DNA from 2 places in the Polaromonas sp. P1_F4 genome. Region 2 is predicted to be linked to the other one. Evidence: predicted binding sites of a transcription regulator. Region 2 holds the regulator's gene; the other holds the start of a gene.
What was found. The regulator sigma-54, encoded in region 2, starts transcription at its own class of promoters, with help from an activator protein. The targets are predictions, from matches to a motif close to TGGCANGNAANCTGCTTT.

Region 1 (5,260 bases), on a different contig from region 2:
ATGCCAGAACGGCGATTCACCCAGTTCACTGGGTTGTGCAACAACGGTTTGCCATGTCATGCGGCGTTCCTTGAAAGGCTGAAAAGTGGATAGGCACCCAAGGTTAGCACCGGCAGGGCCACCGCCGGAAACGGCCACCGCAACCCCATCCTGGCGATCGTGCAACGCCCATAAGGCACGCGCCAAAAAAAACAGCCCACCGGCTTGCGCCAGCGGGCTGAACATCCAAAGGAGATACTCAATCAGGGGGCTGCCTGGGGCAGCCCGAATTCGTCTGACTATGAATTAACGGTTGTAGGCGGTCTCACCGTGCGAGGTGATGTCCAGGCCTTCGCGTTCGTCTTCTTCGCTGACGCGCAGGCCGATCGTGAGGTCAACCACCTTGTAGGCGATGAAGGAAACCACACCGGACCAGACGATGGTGATCAGCACGGCCTTGGCCTGGATCCAGACCTGGCCGGCGATCGTGTAAGCGTCAGGCGTCACGGCCGTGGCGGTCACCCAGTCACCCACGAAGCTTGGGCCGCCCAGGGCTGGCGAGTTGAAAACGCCGGTGAGCAACGCGCCCAGAATACCGCCCACGCCATGCACGCCGAACACGTCGAGCGAGTCGTCAGCGCCCAGCAGTTTCTTCAGGCCGTTCACACCCCAGAGACAGGCGAAGCCGGCGATCAGGCCGATGATCAGGCCGCCGCCGATGCCGACGTTGCCGGCTGCGGGCGTGATGGCCACCAGGCCGGCGACAGCGCCGGACGCTGCGCCCAGCATCGAAGCCTTGCCGCGCATCAGCGCTTCACCGACGCACCATGCCAGCACAGCGGCAGCGGTAGCACCCAGCGTATTGATGAAGGCCAGGGCGGCGAAGCCGTTGGCTTCCAGGGCGGAGCCGGCGTTGAAGCCGAACCAGCCCACCCACAGCAATGCGGCGCCAACCATGGTCAACGTGAGGCTGTGAGGGGCCATGGCTTCCTTGCCGTAGCCAATACGCTTGCCGATGCAGAAGGCGCCTACCAGGCCAGCGACAGCGGCGTTGATGTGCACCACGGTACCGCCCGCAAAATCCAGGGCGCCCATTTGCCAGATATAACCGCCCTTGGCGCTCATCGCGTCGGCGACTTCCTTGCCGGTGTAGGCGTCAGGGCCCATCCAGAACCAGACCATGTGGGCAATAGGTGCATAGCTGAAGGTGAACCAGATCGCCATGAACAGCAGCACTGCGGAGAACTTGATGCGTTCGGCAAAGGCGCCAACGATCAGCGCGCAGGTGATGCCGGCAAAAGTGGCCTGGAAGGCTGCGAACACGATCTCGGGGATCACGACACCCTTGCTGAAGGTGGCGCCATTGGCAAAGGTGCCCGCGACGTTGTCCCAGATGCCCTTCATGAAGAGCCGGTCGAAGCCGCCGAAGAAGGCGTTGCCTTCAGTGAAGGCCAGGCTGTAGCCATAGATAAACCACAGCACGACGATCATCGAGAACGTCACCATGACCTGCATCAGGACGGACAGCATGTTCTTGCTGCGGACCAGACCGCCGTAGAACAGCGCCAGGCCGGGCACGGTCATCATGATGACCAGCAGCGTGGAAACCATCATCCAGGCGGTATCACCTTTGTTGGGAACAGGCGCCGGTGCTGCGGCGGCAGCCGGTGCAGAGGCTGCAGCTGCAGCGGCGGGTGCTGTCGCTGCGGCAGGCGCGGCGGCAGAAGCAGCAGCTTCAGCCGGTTTGGCTTCTGCAGCGGAAGCAGCAGGTGCAGCTGCCGGGGCCTGCGCCATCACGGCGCCGGTCGTCAGCAGGCTCAATCCCAATACAAGGGAGGCAAGTAGTTTTTTCATGTCTATGTTCTCTTCGTTTTTTGGGTAAGCCTTACAGCGCTTCCTTGCCGGTTTCACCGGTACGGATGCGCACGACCTGCTCGAGGTTGTAAACAAAAACCTTGCCGTCGCCGATCTTGCCGGTGCGGGCGGCGCCCTCAACCGCTTCAATCACGCGATCCACCAGATCGTCGGAGACTGCTGCTTCGATCTTGACCTTGGGCAGAAAATCGACGACATACTCTGCACCGCGGTACAGCTCGGTATGGCCTTTCTGGCGGCCGAAGCCTTTGACTTCAGTCACAGTAATGCCTTGCACGCCAATGCCGGAAAGCGCTTCACGCACTTCGTCCAGCTTGAACGGTTTAATGATGGCCGTTACGAGTTTCATTTTCAGGTTTCCTCCAGGGATGAATAGGGAAGCAGCATCGTCAAGCACCACCTCAGCCGGATTAAGGCTTTTGTACGAGTCATTGCTGATGGAGTCTCCGTAGAAGCTCCAAAGGTTGGCAACTTGCGTGGACTTCTTAGCAGGTAACGTGCCAAAGACGCTTTGCATGGATGACCGGCCTGCCCCTGAACTTCGAGCGAACCTCCGCAAATTGCACCGGACAGGATGCACCAACAAAGTGCTCACAAACGCACAATTTTGGCGCATAAATCCGAAAAGGCATCATCAAGCCTGTCTTTAGTGCACGGCGTCTTCTGCAACGTTCGTTTCTGGGACGGCCAGCACCAGGAGATCGGCGGCAAGAATGCCATGGCGGATTCTGGTACTGACACAACCAGGCAAGTGCATGGGACGAAAGTGAGTGCCACTATCGGATGCAGCGAGGCACGCCTTTCTGGTGAACCGGCGGGTGGCTTCTCTCGCTAGGCGATACTCGTCTTACGTGAAGGTATGGTGCGCCTGCAACCCGGGATGGCCTCGGGTTCAGTTGTGATGCCGCCTCTGAGGGAGGAAGTTTCGAATGAGCTTGTCTTTAGTGCATAGCCGCGCCTTGTTGGGCCTGGAAGCAAGGCCGGTGCAGGTGGAGGTGCATCTTGCCAACGGTTTGCCCAGCTTTACGCTGGTCGGGCTTGCGGAAACGGAAGTCAAGGAAGCGCGTGAACGCGTGCGCTCGGCCATCCAGAACGCCGGACTGGAATTTCCCGCCAATAAACGCATTACGGTCAATCTGGCACCCGCCGACCTTCCCAAGGATTCCGGCCGGTTCGACCTGCCCATCGCGCTCGGTATCCTGGCGGCCAGCGGCCAGATCGACGCCCGCAAGCTGGAAGGCTATGAGTTCGCCGGTGAGTTGTCCCTGGGCGGCGACTTGCGACCCATTCGGGGAGCGCTTGCCATGAGCCTCGCCCTGGCGCGCCCGGCACGGCTTGCCGCCGAGAAATTGCCGAAGCTGGTTCTGCCAGAGGCCAGTGCCCAGGAAGCAGCGTTGGTCCCCGGCGCTGAAATCTTTCAGGCGCACCATTTGCTAGATGTGGTGAGGCAATTTTTGCCGGGCGACACCCCGACTGAAGCAGGGGAAGGCTGGTCTCGCGTCAAGCCGATCGTGCCTTCGGGGCAGTCCCCGTATCCCGATCTGGCCGACGTCAAAGGCCAGGCGGCGGCCCGACGCGCCCTGGAAATTGCCGCGACCGGCGGGCACAGCGTACTGATGATGGGCGCCCCAGGCTCCGGAAAATCCATGCTGGCACAGCGCTTTGCGGGCCTTCTGCCGGCCATGACCACCGAAGAAGCACTGGAAAGCGCAGCGGTAGCGTCATTGGGCGGCCGGTTCACGCTGGACAAATGGGCGATACGCCCCACCTGCGCGCCGCACCACACGGCCAGCGCCGTTGCGCTTGTCGGTGGTGGTTCCCCGCCGCGGCCTGGTGAAATTTCCCTGGCGCATCGCGGCATCCTGTTTCTGGATGAACTCCCGGAGTTTCCGCGGGCAGCCCTGGAAGCACTGCGTGAACCGCTGGAGTCCGGCACCATCACCATTTCGCGAGCCGCCCAGCGCGCCGAGTTTCCGGCGCGCTTTCAACTGGTCGCAGCGATGAACCCTTGCCCCTGCGGTTACCTCGGCTCGAGCTTGCGGGCTTGCCGTTGTTCGCCCGAACAGGTGTCGCGTTACCAGGGTAAGCTCAGCGGCCCGCTGCTGGACCGCATCGACCTGCATGTTGAGGTGGGTGCGCTCGCAGCCGATGAACTGGTCAACGCGCCGCCGGGCGAGGCCACCGCCGTTATCAGGGTCCGGGTTGCCACGGCACGTGATCGCGCTATTGCCCGGCAGGGCACCACCAACCAGGCACTGGAAGGCCAGGCCATTGATGCACAGTGCCAGCTCGATGACGCGGCCGCGAAATTCCTGAACACCGCAGCAGCGCGGTTAGGGTGGTCAGGCCGCAGCATCCATCGCTGCCTGAAAGTGGCCAGGACAATTGCCGACCTCGCAAGCGCGCAGGCCGTCCAGGTCGTCCACGTCGCGGAAGCCGTGCAGTACCGCCGGGCGCTCAAGGCAGCCCATTGACCGCCGCCGCACAACTGCTCGAAGGCCTGTTAATTTCAAACGCTCAATAGGTGGCAAGCACATTCAGGAACCAGCCCCGGCTGCGATAAGACAGGTCGGTCAGGTCATCGGAATACTTGGTGAAGTTGTATCCCACCCCAACCTTCACCCCCTTGCCAAGGTGGCGATAGACACCGAGGAGCATGCCGGCTTTTGCATCCTGCGCCTCCGTGGCGCGCAGGTTGCGCCATTCAATCAGGGCGTCCCATTCTTTAACCAAATGAAGATCCGCCCGGAAGATCAGAAGATCAGCACGGCTGGAGAACCACTCCCCGCCGGCAACCGGCATTTTCAGCTCGCCGATGCGGAACGCGTATTTGGCGCCGACGGAAAGCCACGGCTTCACGTCGTAAATCGTGTCGACGGAAAACACCTGGCTGCGCTGCGCGTAGTCGGCCGCCTGGCCCGAAGGGGTCAGCTGGCCCGCGGTCGGTACGTTGTGCAGGTTGGTGTACTTGAACAGGGTGTTCCAGCGGTCGTTGTCAACCGGCCGGTAGGCGCTGCCCAGCACAAACTCATGGTAGTTGCCGTCGACAAAGGCCCCTTGGCTGTTGCTTGAGCGCGAGACATTGAGCTTGCCCAGCACGCGCCAGGCAGGATCCACCTGCAGGCCCACCGTGTTGCGCATCAACCAGGTGGTACGTTCACCGGAAACATTGCTCCGGTCGTTGCGCCACTCAAGATTACCGCCGTATTTCAGGCTGTCCTTTTTGTAGCCGACAGAGCCACCGAGCGCACGGCGCCTGAGATCACCGGCCAATGGGTCGGACACGGTTCCGAACTCGACCTTGGCGCCCCAGTTCCAGCGGTCATTGGGCGACCAGTCCATGCCAAAGGCTTGCGTCAAGCTTTGCGGGCCGGCCCCATTGACTGCACGTGCCTCGCCGAACACC
Region 2 (5,260 bases):
GCCGGGCTTGCCGCGTGCGGAGCCCGCCACCATGTCAAAGCGGAACAGGCGGCATTCGATGGGACCGTTCCACATCGGCACGCGCCGCGATTCTTTCAGACGCATCTTGCCGGGTAGTTTGAGGTCGGGCGTGAGCACGTGAGCGGTCCAGCCGGCGTAGTTTTTCTTCCAGTGCGCGGCCAGTTGCGGGAAGAAGTCCGTCGCTTCTTCGCCCCAGGCGTTTTGTGCCTGCTCGCGGCCGGGATTGGCAGAACGGTCCCGCGATGTCTCGAAGGCGGGTTCTTCACGCGTGTCGCCCTGATCACCGCTGTCCCGGTTCAGCGGCTGGCCAAATTCGTCGATGGGCTGGTTGCGGTGGTCCTGCTGCACGCGTCCTTCGGCATGTCCTTGCTGGCGGCGCTGGTCGCGTCCCTGCAGGCCGGTGATGCCGGCCACGCCTGCCACATCGATCCGTTCGCCGTAAGGCGGATTCACCAGCATCACGCCCGAAGGCGCGGGCGGCATGCGCTGCAGTGCGTCGCCGCCGCGGAATTCCACCGCATTGGCTACGCCGGCACGCTCGGCATTGCGTTCGGCGAAATCGACCATGCGGAAGGACACGTCGCTGCCGAACACCGGCGCGGTGGGTTCGGTGATGGCGGCTTCGGCCTGGTCCAGCAGGCCATCCCACACATGGCCCTGGAAGGGCAAGTATTTCTGGAAGGCAAAGCGTCGGTTGATGCCGGGCGCAATGTTGCAGGCGATTTGCGCGGCTTCAATCGCGATGGTGCCCGAGCCGCAGCAGGGGTCATAGAGCGGCACGCCTTCTTTACAGAGCTGATCCCAGCCGCTGGCGGCAATCATGGCGGCGGCCAGGGTTTCTTTCAGCGGGGCATCACCCTTGTCTTCGCGCCAGCCGCGCTTGAATAGTGGCTCGCCCGAGGTGTCGATATAAACCGTGACGGTGTCCGTCGTCAGGTGCACGTAGACGCGCACGTCGGGCCAGCGCGTGTCGACGCTGGGCCGCACGTCGTCGAACTTGGCGCGAAAGCGGTCGGCGATCGCGTCCTTGATCTTCAGCGCCGCGAAGTTCAGGCTTTGCAGCGGACTGTGCTGGGCGGTGATCTCGACCTTGAAGGTCTGCTTGGGCGTGAACCAGATTTCCCAGGCCACATTGGCGGCAGCGTTGTAGAGGTCTTGTTCGCTGCGGTACTGGTTGTGCTGCAGCTCGATCAGCACACGCTGCGCCAGGCGGCTGTGCAGGTTGAGCTGCAGCGCGTCGCGCCACGAAGCCTGCAGCTGCACGCCGGCGCGCCAGGCTTTGCCGTCGATCCCGGTGACACGCTTGACCTCGGTGGCCAGCAGGGTTTCGACGCCTGCGGCGCACGGTAAAAACAATTGGAGTTGATTCATGACTGACTTTGAGGGACGGGCAGCGCGGCCTGGTTGGCGGCTAGAGTGATTTGCGCAGGTTGGCGGGCGCGATGCGGAGCGCCTCGCGGTACTTGGCCACGGTGCGGCGTGCGCATTCAATGCCCTGCTCCTTGAGCATTTCGGAAATCTGGTTGTCGCTGAGCGGCTTCTTGAGGCTTTCTGACGAGACAAATTGTTTGATGAGCGCGCGCACCGCTGTGCTGGAAGCATTGCCGCCGGTTTCGGTGCCGAGCGCGGAACCGAAGAAATACTTGAGCTCGAAAGTGCCGAAAGGGGTGCCCATGTACTTGGCCGTGGTCACGCGTGAGATGGTGGATTCGTGCAGGCCCAGTTCGTCGGCAATTTCGCGCAGCACCAGCGGGCGCATGGCGAGTTCGCCGTGCGTGAAGAAGTTTTTCTGCCGCTCCACGATGGCGCTGCTCACGCGCAGGATGGTGTCAAAGCGCTGCTGGATGTTCTTGATGAACCAGCGGGCCTCCTGCAGGCGCTGCTGCAGCGCCTGGCCGCCCTGGCCCTTGTGCTGCTTGAGGGCATTGGCATAAATGTCGTGCACGCGCAGGCGCGGCATGACGTCGCCATTGAGCGAAACCTTGAAGCCCCGGCCCGATTTGATGACGATGACGTCGGGCACGATCAGGTTGCGCTCCACGTTTACAAAGCGGCGTCCGGGCTTGGGGTCGAGCCGGCCTATCACCGTGATCGCACCCTTGATGGCGGCTTCGGTGAAACCGCACAGGTGAGACAGGCGCTTGACGTCGCGCTTGGCCAGCAGCTCCATCGGTTGCTTGCACATGGCAATGGCGGCGCGGGTTTCCTCGCAGTCCTTGCAGTCCAGCAGCTGCAGACTCAGGCATTCCGCCAGGTTGCGCGCACCGACACCGGCAGGCTCCATGTGGTGCAGCAGCTTGAGCGCCATCGCAAAACGCTGCTCCAGCTCTTCCGCCTGCGCCATGTCATCTTTTGCTAGACCGGCCGCGAGCGACGCCAGGCTGTCTTCAAGGTAGCCGTCGTCGTTGAGCGATTCAATGAGGAAGTGCAGCGCGGCGCGGTCTTCTTCCGACAGGCGCAAGCTCAGCGATTGCCGGTGCAGGTGGTCCTGCAGCGACTCATGGCTGCCCGTGAGGTCGGAGGCCTCGGCTTCGCTCTCTTCATTGTTGTTCTTGCGCGCCGGTGCGTCACTTCCCCACTCGCTGTCGTCGGGCGCGGTTTCTACCGTGCCATCGCCTTCCCAGCTTTCCTCGAGCTTGGGCTCCGCACTGACTTCTGCGTCATTCGGGGTTGCAGCACTGGTCTCGTCGGCGCCGCCAGCTATCGAATCCGTAGCAGATTCAAACTCGCGGCTGTCCTGGCTGACCGGCGTGTTGATGTGCTCCAGCCCAAACTCTTCGCGCACCGCCGTCTCTTCCGACACTTCCAGGAACGGGTTTTCGTCGAGCATCTGCTCGACCTCCTGGCTCAGCTCAAGCGTCGACAGCTGCAACAGCCGGATCGACTGCTGTAGTTGAGGTGTCAGCGCAAGATGCTGCGAGACGCGTAATGACAGACCTTGTTTCACTGGACTTTCAAACTTGCGGAAGGTTGAGGCGATACGTCTTTAACCAGCGGGCGCCGCGGAACTGGCTTTGCCAGGCCGCAGGCGCCGTCCCTGGAGGGGGAGAGGGAGCTACACGAAGTGAGCGACAACAGGGGGGAGCCATCTTCTTACATCTTGAAGTGCTCGCCCAGGTAGACGCGGCGCACATCGGCGTTGTTCACGATTTCGGAAGGCGTACCCTGGGCCAGCACGTGGCCGTCGCTGATGATGTAGGCGTGGTCGCAAATGCCAAGTGTTTCACGCACGTTGTGGTCGGTGATCAGCACGCCGATGCCGCGCGATTTGAGGAAGCCGATGATGCGCTGGATTTCGATCACGGCAATGGGGTCGATACCGGCAAAGGGCTCATCCAGCAGGATGAAGCGCGGCTGGGTTGCCAGCGCCCGCGCGATTTCGACCCGGCGGCGTTCACCGCCGGAAAGCGCCGGCGCCGGTGAATTGCGCAAATGATCTACCCGCAAATCCTGCAGCAGCGCGTCGAGCCGCGACTCGATGTCTGCGCGCCCAAGCGGTTTTCCGGCTTTATTGAGCTGCAGCTCCAGCACAGCACGCACGTTTTCTTCCACCGTGAGCTTGCGGAAAATCGACGCTTCCTGCGGCAGGTAGCTCAGGCCCAGGCGGGCACGCAGGTGAATCGGCATGTGCTCGACCGATTCGCCGTCAATGGAAATTTCGCCTGCATCGGCGCGCACCAGGCCCACGATCATGTAGAACGAGGTCGTTTTGCCGGCACCGTTGGGGCCCAGCAGGCCCACGACTTCGCCTTTTTGCACGGACAGCGAAACGTCCTGCACCACCTTGCGGCTGCCGTACGATTTTTGCAGACCTTGCGCAACAAGGCGACTGGGGGTCAAGGCAGGAGCGGCCGGGGCCGCTGAAGTGTCAGTCACCACATCCATCTGTGCAGGTCTTTCTAGTTCTTTTCATTGCCCAGCGTCGTGCTGGGGCGCAGAACCGGGGCGGGGCCTGCGGGCGGCGCCGCGACGGGTGTCGAGGCTGTCGCGCGGGGTGACAGCATGGCGCGAACCCGCCCCGTGGGGTTGCTGGCCGTGCGGTTTTGCGCCCCCCCATCCACGGTGAAGACGTCGGTGTTGTTGTCGTAAACGATCAGGCTGCCGGTGGTTTCGTCCACCAGGGTGGCGCCGTTGTAGCGGCGCACCACCGCCCGCTTGATGAACTTCACCAGGTCGGCACGGCTGTCATATTCAATGCGTTCGCCTTCGCCTTCGATGTATTCGTCTACGCCGTCACGCTTTTTCCGGTAAAACGCCAGCTTGCCGGGCGCCGCGACGGACACCGCCTGCTGGTAGCCCTCGGGATCCTGCATGACGTCAACGCGCTCGCCGCGCACGATGGTCGTGCCCTTGGTAATCACCACATTGCCGGTAAAAACGCTGGTTTGCTTCAGGTCGTCATAACGCAGGGCATCTGCCTCCGCGTTCATGGGTTTGTCCCGATCAGCTTTTTCGGCAGCGGCCGGGAAAGCCGACCCCAGCGCCAGGATGACCGGCAGGATGAGGGAAAAAATGGGGTGTTTCATAAGGCACGAATCTTGCTGCTTGGTGTTGGGTCATTGTAGCCACGCCAGCTGCGGGAATGGCTTACTCCGAAAAAGTAGGGGCATAAAAGCCATAAAAAAACCCGCCGTGCAAAGGGCGGGTTTTGGAAAAGCAGGCGCCGACCTGGCTTTGCCGGGCCTTACTTTTTGGCGTTGCGGGACTGCCCAACCAGGTAATCGGTAACCTGCAGCGCCCGTGCCATGGTCTGGGTCAGGGAGCCTGTGGTGTAGTAACGTCCTGCGATACCCAGTGCGGGAACGCCGTCAACCTTGTACAGGTCCTGAAGTTGCGTCGCTTTGCGTGCTTTGGTCGTCACCGAAAAGGAGTTGTACATCTCCGCAAACTTGGCCTTGTTGAGGCCCTGTTTTTCAGCCCAGGCAATCACCGCATCGGCGGTATTGAGCGGCTGTTTTTCTACGTGAATGGCGTTAAACACCTTTTTATGCAGTTCTTCGACCTTGCCCATGGCCTCGAGCACGTAATAAAGGCGCTGCTGGGGTTCAAAGTCTGGACGGAAGGACACGGGCACGCGCCTGAGCGTGACGTCTTTCGGCAACTGCTTGGCCCAGGCTTCGAGCTGGGGCTCAAAGGCGTGGCAGTGCGGGCAGCTGTACCAGAAGAACTCCACGACTTCAACCCGGCCTGCGGGTGCCTCGGTCGGAACGGGCTTGTCCAGTGTCAGGTAATCAACACC

Region 1: glnK (P-II family nitrogen regulator) is a predicted target of sigma-54. The motif match lies at 2,340-2,357, and genes of this name have one in related genera.

The regions. Positions count from the first base shown of each region.
Region 1 covers NZ_JBFUBP010000008.1:159,024-164,283, reverse strand. Annotated here, with positions in the region: gene AC1DYQ_RS16785 (SMP-30/gluconolactonase/LRE family protein) at 1-60, opposite strand, end outside; gene AC1DYQ_RS16780 (ammonium transporter) at 286-1,833, opposite strand; gene glnK (P-II family nitrogen regulator) at 1,865-2,203, opposite strand; gene AC1DYQ_RS16770 (YifB family Mg chelatase-like AAA ATPase) at 2,784-4,328, shown strand; gene AC1DYQ_RS16765 (OmpA family protein) at 4,372-5,260, opposite strand, start outside.
Region 2 covers NZ_JBFUBP010000007.1:107,565-112,824, reverse strand. Annotated here, with positions in the region: gene AC1DYQ_RS15380 (THUMP domain-containing class I SAM-dependent RNA methyltransferase) at 1-1,392, opposite strand, end outside; gene AC1DYQ_RS15375 (RNA polymerase factor sigma-54) at 1,433-2,968, opposite strand; gene lptB (LPS export ABC transporter ATP-binding protein) at 3,115-3,906, opposite strand; gene lptA (lipopolysaccharide transport periplasmic protein LptA) at 3,921-4,547, opposite strand; gene AC1DYQ_RS15360 (thiol:disulfide interchange protein DsbA/DsbL) at 4,706-5,260, opposite strand, start outside.